Phaeacidiphilus oryzae TH49: one gene and its partner. Each later gene encodes a partner of the first gene's protein in a complex. Links are inferred from orthologs where the notes say so. Each region holds a gene or a part of one and is shown on either strand. Other genes may lie near its edges. The genes, in order: secG and secY.

What was found.
Region 2: the proteins of secG (region 1) and secY are in contact, whole or in part, in a crystal structure (PDB 5AWW), measured with the Thermus thermophilus proteins. The link is inferred for Phaeacidiphilus oryzae TH49 from one-to-one orthologs. Residues at the interface, in WP_223903268.1 of Thermus thermophilus: Tyr5, Ile9, Tyr12, Leu13, Ala16, Leu19, Val20, Val23, Leu24, Gln26, Glu27, Pro28, Gln30, Gly31, Ala32, Asp34, Leu35, Met36, Gly37, Gly38, Ser39, Ala40, Asp41, Leu42, Phe43, Ala45, Arg46, Val48, Tyr53, Thr56; in WP_096411648.1 of Thermus thermophilus: Leu14, Gln16, Arg17, Phe20, Ile34, Pro35, Pro37, Ile72, Arg108, Arg109, Asn112, Gln113, Arg116, Ile117, Ile120, Pro145, Gly146, Trp147, Phe152, Phe155, Val156, Val159, Thr160, Val162, Ala163, Gly164, Ala166, Leu167, Trp170, Glu173.

What each region holds. Positions count from the first base shown.
Region 1 is NZ_JQMQ01000005.1:1,844,084-1,853,008, reverse strand. What follows is about bases 1,791-4,754. They hold secG (preprotein translocase subunit SecG), read left to right. Parts: upstream 1,791-3,136; coding sequence 3,137-3,373; downstream 3,374-4,754. Other genes in these bases: BS73_RS38205 (hypothetical protein), read left to right, coding at 4,241-4,754; BS73_RS12420 (RNA polymerase-binding protein RbpA), read left to right, coding at 3,682-4,017; tpiA (triose-phosphate isomerase), read left to right, coding at 2,217-3,002; BS73_RS12435 (phosphoglycerate kinase), read left to right, coding at 1,791-2,183. In the rest of the region: gap (type I glyceraldehyde-3-phosphate dehydrogenase), read left to right, coding at 1-847; more of BS73_RS12435, read left to right, coding at 954-1,790; more of BS73_RS38205, read left to right, coding at 4,755-4,837; BS73_RS12410 (TetR/AcrR family transcriptional regulator), read left to right, coding at 4,937-5,548; pgl (6-phosphogluconolactonase), read right to left, coding at 5,613-6,353; glucose-6-phosphate dehydrogenase assembly protein OpcA, read right to left, coding at 6,392-7,429; zwf (glucose-6-phosphate dehydrogenase), read right to left, coding at 7,426-8,925. UniProt on the Bacillus subtilis protein: Involved in protein export. Participates in an early event of protein translocation.
Region 2 is NZ_JQMQ01000005.1:4,278,619-4,287,457, forward strand. Bases 4,052-6,929 are described here. They hold secY (preprotein translocase subunit SecY), read left to right. Parts: upstream 4,052-4,774; coding sequence 4,775-6,085; downstream 6,086-6,929. Other genes in these bases: rpmD (50S ribosomal protein L30), read left to right, coding at 4,052-4,074; rplO (50S ribosomal protein L15), read left to right, coding at 4,077-4,532; BS73_RS22845 (adenylate kinase), read left to right, coding at 6,085-6,735. Also shown: rpsQ (30S ribosomal protein S17), read left to right, coding at 1-110; rplN (50S ribosomal protein L14), read left to right, coding at 217-585; rplX (50S ribosomal protein L24), read left to right, coding at 598-921; rplE (50S ribosomal protein L5), read left to right, coding at 921-1,490; BS73_RS22805 (type Z 30S ribosomal protein S14), read left to right, coding at 1,492-1,677; rpsH (30S ribosomal protein S8), read left to right, coding at 1,866-2,273; rplF (50S ribosomal protein L6), read left to right, coding at 2,296-2,835; rplR (50S ribosomal protein L18), read left to right, coding at 2,839-3,222; rpsE (30S ribosomal protein S5), read left to right, coding at 3,278-3,892; more of rpmD, read left to right, coding at 3,892-4,051; map (type I methionyl aminopeptidase), read left to right, coding at 7,339-8,172; infA (translation initiation factor IF-1), read left to right, coding at 8,347-8,568; rpmJ (50S ribosomal protein L36), read left to right, coding at 8,657-8,770. UniProt on the Bacillus subtilis protein: The central subunit of the protein translocation channel SecYEG. Consists of two halves formed by TMs 1-5 and 6-10.

The DNA of each region.
Region 1 (8,925 bases):
CACCCTCCACTCCGAGGTGTCCCACACCGAGGACTCCATCACCGTCGACGGCAAGACCTTCAAGGTCATGGCCGAGCGCGACCCGGCCAACCTTCCCTGGAAGGACCTGGGCGCGGACATCGTGATCGAGTCCACCGGCCACTTCACCGACGCGAACAGCGCGAAGAAGCACGTCGAGGCCGGCGCGAAGAAGGTCCTCATCTCGGCTCCGGCCAAGAACGAGGACGCCACCTTCGTGATGGGCGTCAACGACGACACGTACGACCCCGCCAACCACACGGTCGTGTCCAACGCGTCCTGCACCACCAACTGCGTGGCGCCGATGGCGAAGGTGCTGGAGGAGGCCTTCGGCATCGTCAAGGGCCTGATGACCACGGTCCACGCGTACACCAACGACCAGGTCACCCTGGACTTCCCGCACAAGGACCTGCGGCGCGCCCGGGCCGCGGCCCTGAGCATCATCCCGACCAGCACCGGCGCCGCCAAGGCCACCGCCCTGGTGCTGCCGCAGCTGAAGGGCAAGCTGGACGGCACCTCGCTGCGCGTCCCGGTGCCGACCGGCTCCATCACGGACCTGGTCGTCGAGCTGTCCCGCGAGGTCACCAAGGAGGAGGTCAACGCCGCCTTCAAGAAGGCCTCCGAGACCAACCTCAAGGGCTACCTCCACTACACCGAGGACCCGATCGTCTCCCGGGACATCGTGAACGACCCGCACTCCTGCATCTTCGACTCCGCGCTGACGATGGTTCAGGGCAACCAGGTCAAGGTGCTCGGCTGGTACGACAACGAGTGGGGCTACTCCAACCGCCTGGTGGACCTCACCAAGCTGGTCGGTGCGAGCCTCTGACAGGCTGTCCGACAGCTTCTGAGCTGAACCTGCGAGAGGGACAGGACCCGCGGGTCCTGTCCCTCTCCCGCGCGTGGCAGTACCCACATCCGATCTGGAGAGTCCGATGAAGACGATCGAAGAGCTCCTCGCCGACCCCGGTGTGTCCGGCAAGCGGGTCTTCGTCCGCGCCGACCTCAACGTCCCGATGGCCGCCACCGAGGACGGGACGGTGATCACCGACGACGGCCGGATCCGCGCCGTCGCCCCGACCATCGCCAAGCTCGCGGAGGCCGGCGCCCGCGTGGTGGTCGCCTCGCACCTCGGCCGTCCCAAGGGCGCGCCCGACCCGAAGTTCTCCCTCGGCCCGGTGGCCGCCCGGCTGGGCGAGATCCTCGGCCGCGACGTGGTGTTCGCCGGGGACACCGTCGGCAGCAGCGCCCGCGCGGCGGTGGGCGAGGCCCGCGACGGCCAGGTCGTGCTGCTCGAGAACCTCCGCTTCAACCCGGGCGAGACGAGCAAGGACGACGCCGAGCGCGGGGCCTTCGCGGACCAGCTGGCCGAGCTCGCCGACCTGTACGTGGGTGACGGCTTCGGCGCGGTGCACCGCAAGCACGCCTCCGTCTTCGACCTGCCGAAGCGGCTGCCGCACGGGGCCGGCGACCTGATCCAGACCGAGGTCTCGGTCCTCAAGCGGCTGACCGAGAGCCCGGACCGGCCGTACGTGGTCGTCCTCGGCGGGGCCAAGGTCTCGGACAAGCTGGGCGTCATCGACCACCTGCTGGGCAAGGCCGACCGGCTGGTCATCGGCGGCGGCATGGCCTACACCTTCCTCGCCGCCAAGGGCTGCGAGGTCGGCAAGTCGCTGCTGGAGAAGGACCAGATCCCGGTCGTCCAGGGCTATCTGAAGCGGGCCGAGGAGCTCGGCGTGGAGTTCGTCCTCCCCGTCGACGTCGCGATCTCCGCGAACTTCCCGGACCTGAAGACCAAGGCCCCGGTCGCGGACTACGCCACCGTCGCCGCGGACGCCATCCCGGCGGACCGGGAGGGCCTGGACATCGGCCCGGAGTCGCAGCGGCTCTTCGCCTCGAAGATCTCGGACGCGGCGACCGTCTTCTGGAACGGGCCGATGGGCGTCTTCGAGCACCCGCAGTTCGCCGCGGGCACCAAGGCGGTGGCCGAGGCCCTGACCGCCTGCCCCGGTTTCACCGTGGTCGGCGGCGGCGACTCCGCCGCGGCCGTCCGCACCCTGGGCTTCGACGAGAAGAAGTTCGGGCACATCTCGACCGGCGGCGGCGCCAGCCTGGAGTACCTGGAGGGCAAGACCCTCCCGGGCCTTGCCGCACTGGAGGACTGAAAGAGCTTTATGAGCGACAGCAGCGAAAACCACGTGACCGCGCGCACCCCGCTGATGGCGGGCAACTGGAAGATGAACCTCAACCACCTCGAGGCCATCGCCCACGTACAGAAGCTCGCCTTCGCGCTGCACGACAAGGACTTCGAGCAGGTCGAGGTCGCGGTTCTGCCCCCGTTCACCGACCTTCGCTCGGTGCAGACGCTGGTGGACGGCGACCGCCTGAAGATCAGGTACGGCGCGCAGGACGTGTCCGCGCACGACTCCGGCGCCTACACCGGCGAGATCTCCGGGCCGATGCTCTCCAAGTTCAAGTGCGCGTACGCGCTGGTCGGCCACTCCGAGCGGCGGCAGTACCACGGCGAGAACGAGACCACCTGCAACGAGAAGGTCAAGGCCGCCTACCGGAACGGCATCGTGCCGCTGCTCTGCGTCGGCGAGGGCCTGGAGATCCGGAAGTCCGGCGGACATGTCGCCTTCACCCTGGCCCAGGTGGACGGCGCCCTGGCGGGCGTCCCGGCCGAGCAGGTGGAGTCCCTGGTCATCGCCTACGAGCCGGTCTGGGCGATCGGCACCGGTGAGGTGGCCACCCCGGAGGACGCCCAGGAGGTCTGCGGGGCGATCCGCCGCCGGCTGGCCGAGCTGTACAGCCCGCAGACCGCGGACCGGGTCCGGGTGCTCTACGGCGGCTCGGTGAAGTCCGGGAACGTGGCCTCCATCATGGCCCAGCCGGACGTGGACGGGGCGCTGGTGGGCGGGGCCTCGCTGGACCCCGAGGAGTTCGTGAAGATCGTGCGCTACCGGGATCAGCAGGTAGGCTGACCGGTCGTTGTGGAAGGAGGGGCGGGGTCGGTGCGGCCCGGCCCCTCCAGCGCTTATCGTGGGCGCGAACGCAAACCCCGGCCCGGCAGTGATCCCGGGTCCTCGCAATCCGGAACGAGAGAGTTGGTCCCGCCGTGATCCTCGGCTTCTCGATCGCGTTGATCGTCCTCAGCGTCCTTATGGCGATGCTCGTCCTGCTGCACAAGGGCAAGGGCGGCGGCCTCTCCGACATGTTCGGCGGCGGTATGGCCTCCTCGGTGGGCGGTTCCTCGGTGGCCGAGCGGAACCTGGACCGCATCACCATCGTGCTGGGCGTCCTCTGGTTCGCCTGCGTCGTGGTGCTGGGGCTTCTGCTGAAGTCGAACGGCTGATCGCCGGGCGCTCACGAGTTCCCCGTTCGGCGACTCAATTCCCTTGCGTCACAGGGGAACTGACGGGGCGTCGCCCGCACGCCTATCATGAGGGCGGTTCCGTGTGCGGGCGGCAGGACTGGCGGTCTTTTATGCCATCCGTACACTGGGACGACTCCGTCTCCTCCGATGGGCGCCCCCACCTCAGGCGGGAGCCCATGGGGGGCCCGCGTGCGGGAAGGGGGCGACGGGACGCCGGGGGGAAACCCACAGCACACGCAAGCTCCCCGGTGACGATCGCAATGCACCATCACGCAGGGAGTCAGACCGTGGCAAGTGGCAACGCCATCCGTGGCAGCAGGGTCGGGGCCGGTCCGATGGGGGAGGCCGAACGCGGCGAATCCGCCCCCCGCCTCCGGGTCTCCTTCTGGTGCGCCAACGGACACGAGACGCGCCCGAGCTTCGCCTCCGACGCGCAGATCCCGGAGACCTGGGACTGCCCGCGCTGCGGCTTCCCGGCCGGGCAGGACGAGGACAACCCGCCGGCGCCGCCGCGCACCGAGCCTTACAAGACCCATCTCGCCTACGTCCGCGAGCGGCGCAGCGACGCCGACGGGGAGGCGATCCTCGCCGAGGCGCTGGCCAAGCTCCGCGGCGAGATCTGAGCGGTGTTCGGAAAAGCAGGGCACAGAAGCTGACGGGCCTTCAACCCGTCTCTTCGCGACGGCCGGTGTCGCCGGGGCTTCCCCTCACCAAGGTCCCCGGGCACCGGCTTTTCGTCGCTGACGGGATGTCACCCTATGGAGTAGTTCTGTTGCACAGTGTGTTGACCGGGGCGAGTGTGGTTCGTGGCCGAAGTAGCCCTCTCACTGCAAAGGTTCACCACTCATGCGCAACAAGCGGATCGTCGCGGCCGTCACCGGGGTCGCCCTCACCGGAGTAGTCGCCTCGGGCACGATCGCAGCCTCCTCCGCTCTGGCGGCCCCGCCCGCCGGTCACCACCCCACCGCCACCCGTCTCGCGGCTCCCGACCCCTCCAGCGTCCTCGCCACCGCCGGTCAGACCGGCGACGTGCTGAGCGCCGTCGGGAAGCTGGCCGCCATGGCCAAGTCGGGCGCCCCCAAGCCCAGCGCCGGCGCGGTCACCGCGGCCGTCAAGGCGGTCACCGACGCGGTGGCCAAGGTCGGCGCGCCCGTCAAGGCCGCCAAGGTGCCGGTGGCCACCGCCGCGACGGCCGGCCACCGGGATCTGCCGGTGCCGCTGCCGGTCAGCCCGCCGTCCGTGCCGGGAGCGCCCGCGCTGCCCGCCGCCGGCAGCCTCAAGGACGCCGCGGCGAAGGTCGCCGCCGACGCCAAGGCCCTGGGTACCGCGCTGACCTCGGGAGACCTGACCAAGATCGCGGCGGCGCTGACCAAGCTCGCCACCGACACGGTCGCGCTGCTGACCGCGACGGTGGCCTCGGTCGGCGGTGTGCCGAAGGTCTGACGGGCGGCCGGGCGCGGCTCGGTGCGTCCCGGTCGGGAGCGGTGCCCGTGGCGGGGCACCGCTCCCGTGCCGCTCCCGGCGATACGCCAGAATGGCCTGGTGCCGACCAAGAGAACGTCCAGCAGGACCGCGCCCGCCGGGCGGCGGGAGGAGATCCTGGCCACGGCCGCCGAGGTCTTCGCCCGGCAGGGTTACCACGCCACCACCGTGCGGGAGATCGCGGACGCCGCCGGGATGCTCGCGGGCAGCCTGTACTACCACTTCGACTCCAAGGAGTCGATGGTCGACGAGATACTGTCCGGCTTCCTGACCGAGCTCTGGGAGGCGTACCAGGCCGTCCTGGACGCCGGTCTCGGGCCGCGGGAGACGGTGGAGGAGCTGGTCCGGGAGTCCGTCCGGCAGATCGACCGGCACGGCCACGCGGTGGCCATCTACCAGCGGGAGCGGGGGCTGGCGAGCGAGCCGCGCTTCAAGTACCTGAACGAGTCCCAGGAGCGCTTCGAGTCGGCGTGGCTGGAGACGCTGCGGCGGGGGGTCGCGACCGGGGCCTTCCGGGCGGACCTCGACGTGCGGCTGGCCTACCGGTTCCTGCGCGACACGGTGTGGGTGGCGGCCTCCTGGTACCGCCCGGGCGGCCGCCTGACCGCCGACGAGCTGGCCTCCCGCTACCTGACGATGGTCCTGGAGGGCCTGACCCCGCGGGAGGCGTAGGCGCGCCCCCTGACCGCGCGCCGGGGGCGCGGCACGCCAGGGGGCGCAAGGGGCGTGGGGCTGCCTACGCCGACGCCGGGGGGTAGAGGTCCGACGGCAGCTTGGCGGCTGCCGCGCGGTCCAGGAGCCAGAGGGTCCGGGCGCGGCCCGTGGCCCCGGAGGCGGGCGCCTGGATCTCACCGGGGCCGGAGAGCGCGAGGGCGACCGCCTCGGCCTTGTCCTCGCCGGCGGCGAGGAGCCAGACCTCCTTGGCGGCCCGGATCGCCGGCAGGGTCAGCGAGACCCGGACCGGCGGGGGCTTGGGAGCCCCGCGCACCCCGACCACCGTGCGCTCGGTCTCCCGTACCCCCGGATGCTCCGGGAAGAGGGAGGCGACATGGGTGTCCGGGCCGACCCCGAGGAGGCACACGTCGAAGGACGGCACCCCCGCGTGGTCGTCCGGGCGCGCCGCCCTGGCCAGCTCCGCCGCGTACCGCGCCGCCGCGGCCTCCACGTTCTCGCCGTCGGCGCCGTCCGAGGACGGCATCTCGTGCACCCGCGCCGGATCCACCGGCACCCGGTCCAGCAGCTCCTCGCCGGCCTGGGTGGCGTTGCGGTCCGGGTGGCCCTGCGGGAGGTATCGCTCGTCGCCCCACCACAGGTCGAGACGCGACCAGTCGATCGCGTCCCGCGCCGGGGAGGCGCCGATCGCGGCGAGCAGAGCGTTGCCGTTCCGCCCGCCCGTCAGCACCACCGAGGCGGTGCCGCGGGCGGACTGGGCGTCCACGATCCGGGTGATCAGCCGGGCCGCGGCGGCCTCGGCCATCAGCTCCTTGTCGCGGTGGACGACGAGCTGCGGCGTCGTCACTTGGCGCTGCCCTTCGCCCGCGGGGAGGCCGCCTTCTTGGCCGGCTTGGCCGCGGGGGCCTTCTCGGGCGGGGTCACCGGGTCGACGTGCTCCTCGGTGGGCGACACCTTGTGCAACTTGTGCACGCCGTAGCGGACCGCCGCGGCGTAGATGTCGTCCGGGTCGAGGCGGCGCAGCTCCTCGGTGATCAGCTCCGAGGTGTCCCGGCGCTTCAGCGCGACCTGCCGGTCCGGCTGGCCGGGCATCGCGAGCCGGGCCAGCAGCCCGTCGCCGCGGTCGAGCCCGATCTCCCCGTCCGGGGTGCGGAGCTTGACGTCGGTCAGGCCGGGACCCTCCGAGACCACCCGCTCGACCGGGATGTCGAGCCGGGAGGCCAGCCAGAGGGCGAGCAGCTCGGCGGAGGGGTTGTAGGACTCGCCCTCCACCACCGCCCCGGTGACCTTGGTGCCCGGGCGCTGGTCCAGGGCCGCGGCGAGCATCGAGCGCCACGGGGTGATCCGGGTCCAGGCCAGGTCGGTGTCGCCGGGGGCGTACGCGTCGGCCAGCCGGGTCAGCTGGTCCGCCGGGTCCTCGGCGGTCGCCGCATCGGTGATCCGGCGCTGGGCCAGGGCGCCCAGGGGGTCCTTGGCCGGGTTGGCCGGAGCGTTCTCCGGCCACCAGACGACGACCGGGGCGTCCGGCAGCAGCAGCGGCAGCACCACCGACTGGGCGTGGTCGGCGAGCTCGCCGTGCAGCCGGAGGACGACGGTCTCGCCGGTGCCGGCGTCGGAGCCGAGGCGGACCTCGGCGTCCAGCCGGGCCTCGGCCCTGGCCCGCGGCGAGCGGCCGGGGCGGCGGATGACCGCCAGGATCCGCGAGGGGTGCTCGCGGGAGGCGTTGCCCGCCGCCTTGAGGGCGTCGTAGGCGCCGCCCTCGTCGGTGACGATGACGAGGGTGAGCACCATGCCGACGGTCGGGGTGCCGATCGCCCGGCGTCCGTTGACCAGCGAGGCGTTGATCTTGCTGGAGGTGGTGTCCGTGAGATCGATCTTCATGGCCGGCGCCAGCTCCGTCCGTCTCGTGCGAGCATCTCGTCCGCCTCGGGCGGACCCCAGGTCCCGGAGAGGTACTGGGCGGGCTTGCCGTGGCTGTCCCAGTACGACTCGATCGGGTCCAGGATCCGCCAGGACTCCTCGACCTCCTGGTAGCGGGGGAAGAGGTTGGCGTCGCCCAGCAGCACGTCCAGGATCAGCCGCTCGTAGGCCTCGGGGCTCGACTCGGTGAAGGACTCGCCGTAGGCGAAGTCCATCGTCACGTCCCGGACCTCCATCGAGGTGCCGGGCACCTTGGAGCCGAACCGCACGGTCATCCCCTCGTCCGGCTGGACGCGGATGACCAGGGCGTTCTGCCCGAGCTCCTCGGTGGCGTTGGAGTCGAACGGCAGGTACGGGGCGCGCTCGAAGACCACCGCGATCTCGGTGACCCGGCGTCCCAGCCGCTTGCCGGTACGGAGGTAGAACGGCACCCCCGCCCAGCGGCGGTTGTTGATCTGCAGCTTGATGGCCGCGTAGGTGTCCGTGCTGGAGTGGGGGTCGATGCCCTCCTCCTCCAGATAGCCCGGAACCTCCTCGCCGCCCTGCCAGCCGTGGGTGTACTGGCCGCGCACGGTCGACTTGCCCAGGTCGTCCGGGATCTCGATGGCCGTGAGCACCTTCAGCTTCTCCGCCACCAGCGCCTTGGGGTGGAAGGAGGCGGGCTCCTCCATCGCGGTCAGCGCCAGTAGCTGGAGCAGGTGGTTCTGGATGACGTCGCGGGCCGCGCCGATGCCGTCGTAGTAGCCGGCCCGGCCGCCGATGCCGATGTCCTCGGCCATGGTGATCTGCACGTGGTCGACGAACGACCGGTTCCAGATCGGCTCGAACATCTGGTTGGCGAAGCGCAGCGCCAGGATGTTCTGGACCGTCTCCTTGCCCAGGTAGTGGTCGATCCGGAAGACCTCGTCCTTGGGGAAGGCCGAGTGGACGACCTCGTTCAGCTCCTGGGCCGACTTGAGGTCGTGGCCGAACGGCTTCTCGATCACGGCCCGGCGCCAGGAGCCCTTCGGCGGGTCGGTCAGACCGTGCGCCTTGAGCTGCTCGACGACCTTGGGGAAGAACTTCGGCGGGACGGAGAGGTAGAAGGCGAAGTTCCCGCCGGTGCCCTGCTCCTTGTCCAGCTCCTCGATGGTGGAGCGGAGCTTGTCGAAGGCCTCGTCGTCGTCGAACTCGCCCTGGATGAAGCGCATCCCCTTGGAGAGCTGCTGCCAGACCTCCTCGCGGAAGGGCGTGCGGGCGTGCTCCTTGACGGCGTCGTGGACGACCTGGGCGAAGTCCTCGTTCTCCCAGTCCCGGCGGGCGAAGCCGATCAGCGAGAAGCCCGGGGGCAGCAGCCCCCGGTTCGCCAGGTCGTAGACCGCCGGCATCAGCTTCTTGCGGGACAGGTCGCCGGTGACGCCGAAGATCACCAGGCCGGAGGGGCCGGCGATCCTGGGCAGCCGCCGGTCGGCCGGATC
Region 2 (8,839 bases), 2.4 Mb from region 1 along the record:
ACGAGCAGAACGCTTGCGGCGTCGGCGACCGCGTCCTCCTCATGGAGACCCGGCCGCTGTCCGCGACGAAGCGCTGGCGCATCGTCGAGATCCTCGAGAAGGCCAAGTAACGAACGGAGATTGGGCGCGGCCGTATGTGCCAACTAGTCGACACCAGGCATGAGTTGGTGAGCAGCGGCCGGCCCGGTCCCGATCGTTGACGATCAGGAGAAAGACGTGATCCAGCAGGAGTCGCGCCTGCGCGTCGCCGACAACACGGGTGCCAAGGAAATCCTCTGCATCCGCGTTCTCGGCGGCTCCGGCCGGCGTTACGCGGGTATCGGCGACACCATCGTCGCGACCGTGAAGGACGCCATCCCGGGCGGCAACGTGAAGAAGGGCGACGTCGTCAAGGCCGTCGTCGTGCGGACCGTGAAGGAGCGCCGTCGTCCGGACGGTTCCTACATCCGGTTCGACGAGAACGCTGCCGTCATTCTGAAGAACGACGGTGACCCCCGTGGTACCCGCATCTTCGGCCCGGTCGGCCGGGAGCTGCGCGAGAAGAAGTTCATGAAGATCATCTCGCTGGCGCCGGAGGTGCTCTAACCGATGGCAGGCATGAAGATCAAGAAGGGTGACCTGGTCCAGGTCATCACCGGCAAGGACAAGGGCAAGCAGGGCAAGGTCATCCAGGCCTTCCCCAAGGAGTCCAAGGTCCTGGTCGAGGGTGTCAACCGGGTCAAGAAGCACACCAAGGCCGGTCAGACCGCTCGTGGCGCGCAGACCGGTGGCATCGTGACCACCGAGGCGCCGGTCCACGTCAGCAACGTGCAGCTCGTCGTGGAGAAGGACGGCAAGAAGGTCGTCACCCGCGTCGGCTACCGCTTCGACGAGGACGGCAACAAGATCCGCGTTGCCAAGCGGACCGGTGAGGACATCTGATGACTGAGACTGCAGTCGAGAAGGTGGCGCCCCGCCTCAAGGAGCGCTACCGGAGCGAGATCAAGGGCAAGCTGCAGGACGAGTTCTCCTTCGAGAACGTCATGCAGATCCCCGGCCTGGTCAAGGTCGTGGTCAACATGGGTGTCGGCGAGGCCGCTCGCGACTCCAAGCTGATCGAGGGCGCGATCCGCGACCTCACCGCGATCACCGGCCAGAAGCCGGCCGTGACCAAGGCCCGCAAGTCCATCGCGCAGTTCAAGCTGCGCGAGGGGCAGCCGATCGGCTGCCACGTCACCCTGCGCGGTGACCGGATGTGGGAGTTCCTGGACCGCGTGGTCAGCCTCGCGCTGCCGCGTATCCGCGACTTCCGCGGTCTGTCCCCGAAGCAGTTCGACGGGCGTGGCAACTACACCTTCGGTCTGACCGAGCAGGTCATGTTCCACGAGATCGACCCCGACAAGGTCGACCGTCAGCGGGGCATGGACATCACCGTGGTCACCACCGCCCAGAACGACGACGAGGGCCGGGCGCTGCTGCGTCACCTCGGCTTCCCGTTCAAGGAGAACTGACGTGGCGAAGAAGGCTCTCATCGCAAAGGCGGAGCGCAAGCCGAAGTTCGGCGTCCGGGGCTACACCCGGTGCCAGCGCTGCGGCCGTCCGCACTCCGTGTACCGCAAGTTCGGCCTCTGCCGTGTGTGCCTCCGTGAGATGGCGCACCGCGGCGAGCTCCCGGGCGTGACCAAGAGCTCCTGGTAGAACTCGGGGCCCGATCCGGCCATTTTGGTGACTGAGCCATCAGTCACGTAAAGTGGCCGGGTCGGGCACCCGTCTGCCCGGACTTCATCTCTTACTACACCGCAGGTCCCTGCACGCCCAACGGGCGGCTAGCCACCGCACGTCTGCGCGCTTGTTGGAAACCACGGTGAGAGAGGCCAACGGCCATCATGACAATGACCGACCCGATCGCAGACATGCTGACGCGTCTGCGGAACGCGAACTCGGCGTACCACGATGTGGTGTCGATGCCGCACAGCAAGATCAAGACTCACATCGCGGAGATCCTCAAGCAGGAGGGTTACATCTCCGAGTGGAAGGTTGAGGAGCCCGGAGAGAACGAGGTCGGCAAGAAGCTGACCATCGACCTCAAGTTCGGCCCCAACCGTGAGCGCTCGATCGCTGGCATCAAGCGCATCTCCAAGCCGGGTCTGCGGGTCTACGCAAAGTCCACCAACCTGCCGAAGGTGCTCGGCGGCCTGGGCGTGGCGATCATCTCCACGTCCTCGGGTCTGCTCACCGGCCAGCAGGCCGCCAAGAAGGGCGTGGGCGGGGAAGTCCTCGCCTACGTCTGGTAATTCGGGAAACGGAGGTAAAGCCATGTCGCGTATTGGACGGCTGCCCATCCAGGTTCCCGCCGGCGTGGACGTCACCATCGATGGCCGTGCGGTCTCGGTGAAGGGCCCCAAGGGGTCCCTCTCCCACACCATCGCCGCGCCGATCGAGATCGCGAAGGACGAGGACGGCACCCTGCGTGTCACTCGCCCCAACGACGAGCGCCAGAACCGGGCCCTGCACGGTCTGACCCGCTCGCTGGTGGCCAACATGATCACCGGTGTGACCCAGGGTTACAGCAAGAACCTGGAGATCAGCGGTGTTGGTTACCGCGTCCAGGCGAAGGGCTCCAACCTGGAGTTCTCCCTCGGCTACAGCCACCCCATCCTGGTGGAGGCCCCCGAGGGCATCGCGTTCAAGGTCGAGTCCCCGACCAAGTTCTCGGTCGAGGGGATCGACAAGCAGCTGGTCGGCGAGATCGCTGCCAACATCCGCAAGCTGCGCAAGCCCGACCCGTACAAGGCCAAGGGCGTGAAGTACGCGGGCGAGGTCATCCGCCGCAAGGTCGGAAAGGCTGGTAAGTAAGCCATGGCAGTCGCTGTCAAGATCGGTAAGGGCAACGCGTACAAGCACACCGCCCGTAAGCGCCGGGCCGTGCGTGTCCGCAAGCGGGTCTCCGGTACCGCTGAGCGTCCGCGTCTGGTCGTCAACCGCTCGAACCGCCACATGGTGGCTCAGGTGATCGACGACATCAAGGGCCACACCCTGGCCTCCGCCTCCACCCTGGACGCTTCCGTCAAGGGCCAGGAGGGTGACAAGACCGAGCTGGCCAAGAAGGTCGGTGCGCTCGTGGCCGAGCGCGCCAAGGCCGCGGGGATCGAGAAGGTCGTCTTCGACCGAGCGGGCAACAAGTACGCCGGCCGCGTTGCGGCTCTGGCGGACGCCGCCCGCGAGGGTGGACTGGACTTCTGACGGTCCGTCGCAAGTCACGCGAAGTCAGCGGACGTAAACGAGAGAGGTAATTCCAATGGCTGGACCCCAGCGCCGCGGTAGCGGTGCCGGTGGCGGCGAGCGGCGGGACCGTAAGCGGGACGGTCGGGACGGCGGCGCTGCCGCTGAGAAGACCGCGTACGTCGAGCGCGTCGTCGCGATCAACCGCGTCGCCAAGGTTGTCAAGGGTGGTCGTCGTTTCAGCTTCACCGCGCTGGTCGTGGTGGGCGACGGTGACGGCACCGTGGGTGTCGGCTACGGCAAGGCCAAGGAGGTGCCGGCCGCCATCGCCAAGGGCGTTGAGGAGGCCAAGAAGCACTTCTTCAAGGTCCCCCGTATCCAGGGCACCATCCCTCACCCCATCCAGGGTGAGAAGGCCGCGGGCGTCGTGCTGCTGAAGCCGGCTTCCCCCGGTACCGGTGTCATCGCCGGTGGTCCGGTGCGCGCCGTCCTGGAGTGCGCCGGCGTTCACGACATCCTGTCGAAGTCCCTGGGCTCGGACAACGCCATCAACATCGTCCACGCGACGGTCGAGGCGCTCCGTGGCCTGCAGCGTCCGGAGGAGATCGCGGCCCGCCGCGGTCTGCCGCTGGAGGACGTGGCCCCCGCCGCTCTGCTGCGCGCCCGGGCCGCCGGGGTGGGTGCTGCCTGATGTCTCGCTTGAAGATCACGCAGACCAAGTCGTACATCGGCAGCAAGCAGAACCACCGCGCCACGCTGCAGACGCTCGGGCTGCGCAAGCTCGGCGCCACCGTGGTGAAGGAGGACCGCCCTGAGGTCCGCGGAATGGTGCAGACCGTCCGCCACCTCGTGACGGTCGAGGAGGTTGACTGATCATGGCGGAGAACAACCCGCTGAAGATCCACAACCTGCGGCCCGCCCCGGGCGCCAAGACCGCCAAGACCCGTGTGGGTCGTGGTGAGGCGTCCAAGGGTAAGACCGCCGGTCGTGGCACCAAGGGCACCAAGGCCCGCTACCAGGTTCCGGAGCGCTTCGAGGGTGGGCAGATGCCCCTCCACATGCGCCTCCCGAAGCTGAAGGGCTTCAAGAACCCGTTCCGCACCGAGTACCAGGTCGTGAACCTGGACAAGCTCGCGGAGCTGTACCCGCAGGGTGGCGAGGTCACCGTCGCCGACCTGGTCGCCAAGGGCGCTGTTCGCAAGAACAGCCTCGTCAAGGTGCTGGGCCAGGGCGAGGTCTCGGTCGCTCTCCAGGTCACGGTGGACGCCGCTTCGGCCTCCGCCAAGGAGAAGATCGCTGCCGCCGGCGGAAACGTCACCGAGCTGATCTGAACCGCGCGAGCGGGATGCAGTTCGAGCTAAAACGATCAGGGCCGTCCCTCTTGAGGGGGCGGCCCTGATCGTTTGCCGTGCAGAGCGGAACCCTGAGGCCGCCAAGCCTGTTAGAGTCCGTGGAGTCCACGTGTAGCTTGGGCCCCGTTTCGGTTGCGGTGAGCCTGACCGCTCAGGACTACCTGACTATTTGACGAACCGTCATTCCCGCCGTCAAGGCGGGAGCCGCAGGAGGCAGCACCGTGCTCACCGCGTTCGCCCGGGCGTTCAAGACGCCCGACCTGCGCAAGAAGCTGCTGTTCACACTGGCCATCATGGCGCTCTTCCGCCTCGGGGCGCACATCCCGGTGCCTGGTGTGAGCTTCCAGAACGTCCAGGAGTGCGTGAAGGAGTCGCACACCAGCGGCCTCTTCGGCCTGGTCAACCTGTTCAGCGGGAACGCGCTGCTGCAGCTCACCATCTTCGCGCTGGGGATCATGCCGTACATCACGGCGAGCATCATCCTCCAGCTGCTGACCGTGGTGATCCCGCGGCTGGACGCCCTGAAGAAGGAGGGGCAGGCCGGGACGGCGAAGATCACGCAGTACACCCGGTACCTGACGATCGCGCTGGCGATCCTCCAGGCGACCGGCATCGTGGCCACCGCGTCCAGCGGCACCCTCTTCTCCGGCTGCACCGTCGGCTCGCAGATCATCCCGGACACCTCGGTGTTCCGGATCGCCGTCATGGTCATCACCATGACCGCGGGCACCACGGTCATCATGTGGCTGGGCGAGCTGATCACCGACCGGGGCATCGGCAACGGGATGTCCATCCTGATCTTCACCTCGGTCGCGGCCGGTTTCCCCAGCGCGCTGTGGCAGATCAAGCAGACCGGCAAGATCGGCGGTGGCTGGGTCCCCTTCATCCTGGTCATCGCGATGGGCCTGTGCATGGTCGGCCTGGTCGTCTTCGTCGAGCAGGCGCAGCGCCGGGTCCCCGTGCAGTACGCGAAGCGGATGATCGGGCGGCGGGCGTACGGCGGGACCTCGACCTACATCCCGCTGAAGGTCAACCAGGCCGGTGTGATCCCGGTCATCTTCGCCTCGTCGCTGCTCTACATCCCGGCGCTGATCGTCCAGCTGAGCGGAAGCCACTCCTCGTGGGCCAACTGGATCGACACCAATCTGGTCAAGAGCGACAAGCCGACCTACATGGTCGTGTACTTCCTGCTGATCGTTTTCTTCGCGTTCTTCTACGTGGCCATCTCCTTCAACCCCGAAGAAGTTGCCGACAACATGAAGAAGTATGGTGGCTTCATCCCGGGCATCCGGGCCGGCCGCCCGACGGCTGAATACCTCAACTACGTGTTGACGCGGATCACATGGCCCGGGTCGCTCTACTTGGGCATCATCGCCTTGATCCCGCTGATCGCGCTCGGGGTCTTCAATGTCTCGCAGAACTTCCCGTTCGGCGGCACCAGCATCCTGATCGTTGTCGGTGTCGGCCTCGAGACTGTGAAGCAGATCGAGAGCCAGCTTCAGCAGCGCAACTACGAAGGGTTCCTCCGCTGATGCGAATCGTCCTCGTCGGGCCGCCAGGGGCAGGGAAGGGGACGCAGGCGCACCTGCTGGCCAAGTCCCTGGGCATCCCGCACGTGTCCACCGGCGACCTCTTCCGGGCCAACATCAGCCAGGGCACGCCGCTGGGCGTCCAGGCGAAGAGCTTCATGGACGCGGGCAAGCTGGTACCCGACGAGGTCACCATCGGGATGGCGAAGGACCGGATCGCCCAGGACGACTGCGCGGGCGGGTTCCTGCTGGACGGGTTCCCGCGGAACCTGGTCCAGGCCGAGGCGCTGGACGGGATCCTCAAGGAGTGGGGCGTCGCGCTGGACGCGGTGCTGGACCTCGAGGTCCCCGAGGACGAGATCGTGAAGCGGATCGCGGGGCGCCGGCTGTGCCGTCGCAACGGAGCGCACGTCTTCCACGTGGACTACAACCCGCCGAAGACGGAGGGCGTCTGCGACGAGTGCGGCGGGGAGCTGTACCAGCGCTCCGACGACACGGAGGAGGCGGTGCGGGTGCGGCTCGACGTCTACCACAACGAGACCGAGCCGATCATCGCGTACTACGGGGAGCAGGGGCTGGTCTCGACGATTTCGGCGCTGGGGCCGGTGGAAGAGGTCACGCAGCGGCTGCTGGCCGCGCTGGGGCGCGCGTAACGCTTTTGCGGGGCGCCGCTCGCTCCGGGCTTCACGCCCGGGGCGGGCGGCGCCTTTTTCTTCTGCCCCGGCCCCGCCTGGCTGCCCCGCAAAGTTGCGCAGCAACTTCAGGGGCGCGGGGAACTGCGCGCCTAGGCGCGAACGGCGCCGCAGCCGGCAACGGCCATTGGGTTGCAACCGAGACTCCGCTGCCGGCTGCGGCGCCGTTCGCGGCTGGCCGCGCAGTTCCCCGCGCCCCTTATTTGGCCCTTCGGGCCTGCGCTCGGGGCGCGTCGGCTGGTCGCGCCCGCGCGGCGGAGCCGCAGAGTGTTGCGGTCCCGCGCCCCTTACTTGGCCCTCCGGGCCTGCGTTCGGGCCGCGTCGGCTGGTCGCGCCCGCGCGGCGGAGCCGCAGAGTGTTGCGGTCCCGCGCCCCTTACTTGGCCCTTCGGGCCTGCGCTCGGGGCGCGTCGGCTGGTCGCGCCCGCGCGGCGGAGCCGCAGAGTGTTGCGGTCCCGCGCGCCTTACTTGGCCCTTCGGGCCTGCGCTCGCGCCTGCGGTGCTGCGTTCGGGGCGCTGTACCGTAGGGACGGTACTTGTGGATGGCGGCTGGGAGCGGAAGTCGATGGTTGAGATCAAGACGCCTGAGCAGATCGTGAAGATGCGGGAGGCGGGGCTGGTCGTCGCCGCGATTCACGACGCGCTGCGGGCCGCGGTGGAGCCGGGGATCACCACCGGTGAGCTGGACGCGATCTCGGCGAAGGTCCTGCGCGACCACGGCGCCAAGTCGAACTTCCTGGGCTACGGCGGCTTCCCGGCGACCATCTGCGCGTCGATCAACGACGTGGTCGTCCACGGCATCCCCGGCGACCAGAAGCTCCAGGACGGCGACATCATCTCGCTGGACTGCGGAGCGATCGTGGACGGCTGGCACGGCGACGCCGCCTTCACCGCGTTCGTGGGCTCGGGGCACGCCCCGGAGCTGCTGGAGCTCAGCCGCGTCTGCGAGGAGTCGATGTGGGCCGGCATCGCGGCGGTGAAGAAGGGCAACCGGCTGGTGGACATCAGCCGGGCGGTCGAGTCGTACACCCGCCGGCAGCCGCTTCCGCCCAGCGGGAAGTACGGGATCGTCGAGGACTACGGCGGCCACGGCATCGGCACGGCCATGCACATGGATCCGCACCTGCTGAACTACGTGGACCGGCGGCGCGGGCGCGGGCCGAAGCTGGTGCCGGGGTTCTGCATCGCCATCGAGCCGATGCTGAGCCTGGGGACGCCGAAGACCCACGTCCTGGCGGACGAGTGGACGGTCAAGACCGATGACGGCACCTGGTCCGCCCACTGGGAGCACTCGGTCGCGCTGACCGAGGAAGGCCCCTTGGTGCTCACCGCCCCCGACGGCGGCCGGGCCAAGCTGGCCGAGATGGGGATCACGGCCGCGCCGGACCCCCTGGCCTGATCCCTGGCCTGATCCCTGCCTGATCCGATTTCGTTATCGCTTCCGGCATGTCGTAGACTGTCGCGTCGGCTCTCTACCAGCTTCTCTCGGCATGTCCCGGGAGGTTCCGGGCTTAGCGGCCCCTGGAGGGAGTCGGAATCGGTAGCCGAACCCGGGAAGGCACGCGCTCAGGACATGCCCAAGAAGCAAGGGGCCATCGAAATCGAGGGCACCGTGATCGAGTCTCTGCCGAACGCCATGTTCAAGGTGGAGCTCCAGAACGGGCACAAGGTCCTCGCGCACATCAGCGGCAAGATGCGGATGCACTACATCCGCATCCTCCCGGACGACCGGGTCGTCGTCGAGCTCAGCCCGTACGACCTGACCCGTGGCCGGATCGTCTACCGGTACAAGTGACAAGAGCAGCAGATCTCGCGTCGTCGACGGCCGCACCCTTCCCGGTGCGGCCCTCTCACGGCGCGCCTGACCCGGAGAACCTGAACTCATGAAGGTCAAGCCGAGCGTCAAGAAGATCTGCGACAAGTGCAAGGTGATCCGCCGTAACGGCCGGGTCATGGTGATCTGCGACAACCTGCGCCACAAGCAGCGCCAGGGCTGACCACCTCCCCTGTACGGGTCGTACTTTCTTCGCGCGACGCGGATACAACACAAGACGGGATGCCCGGTT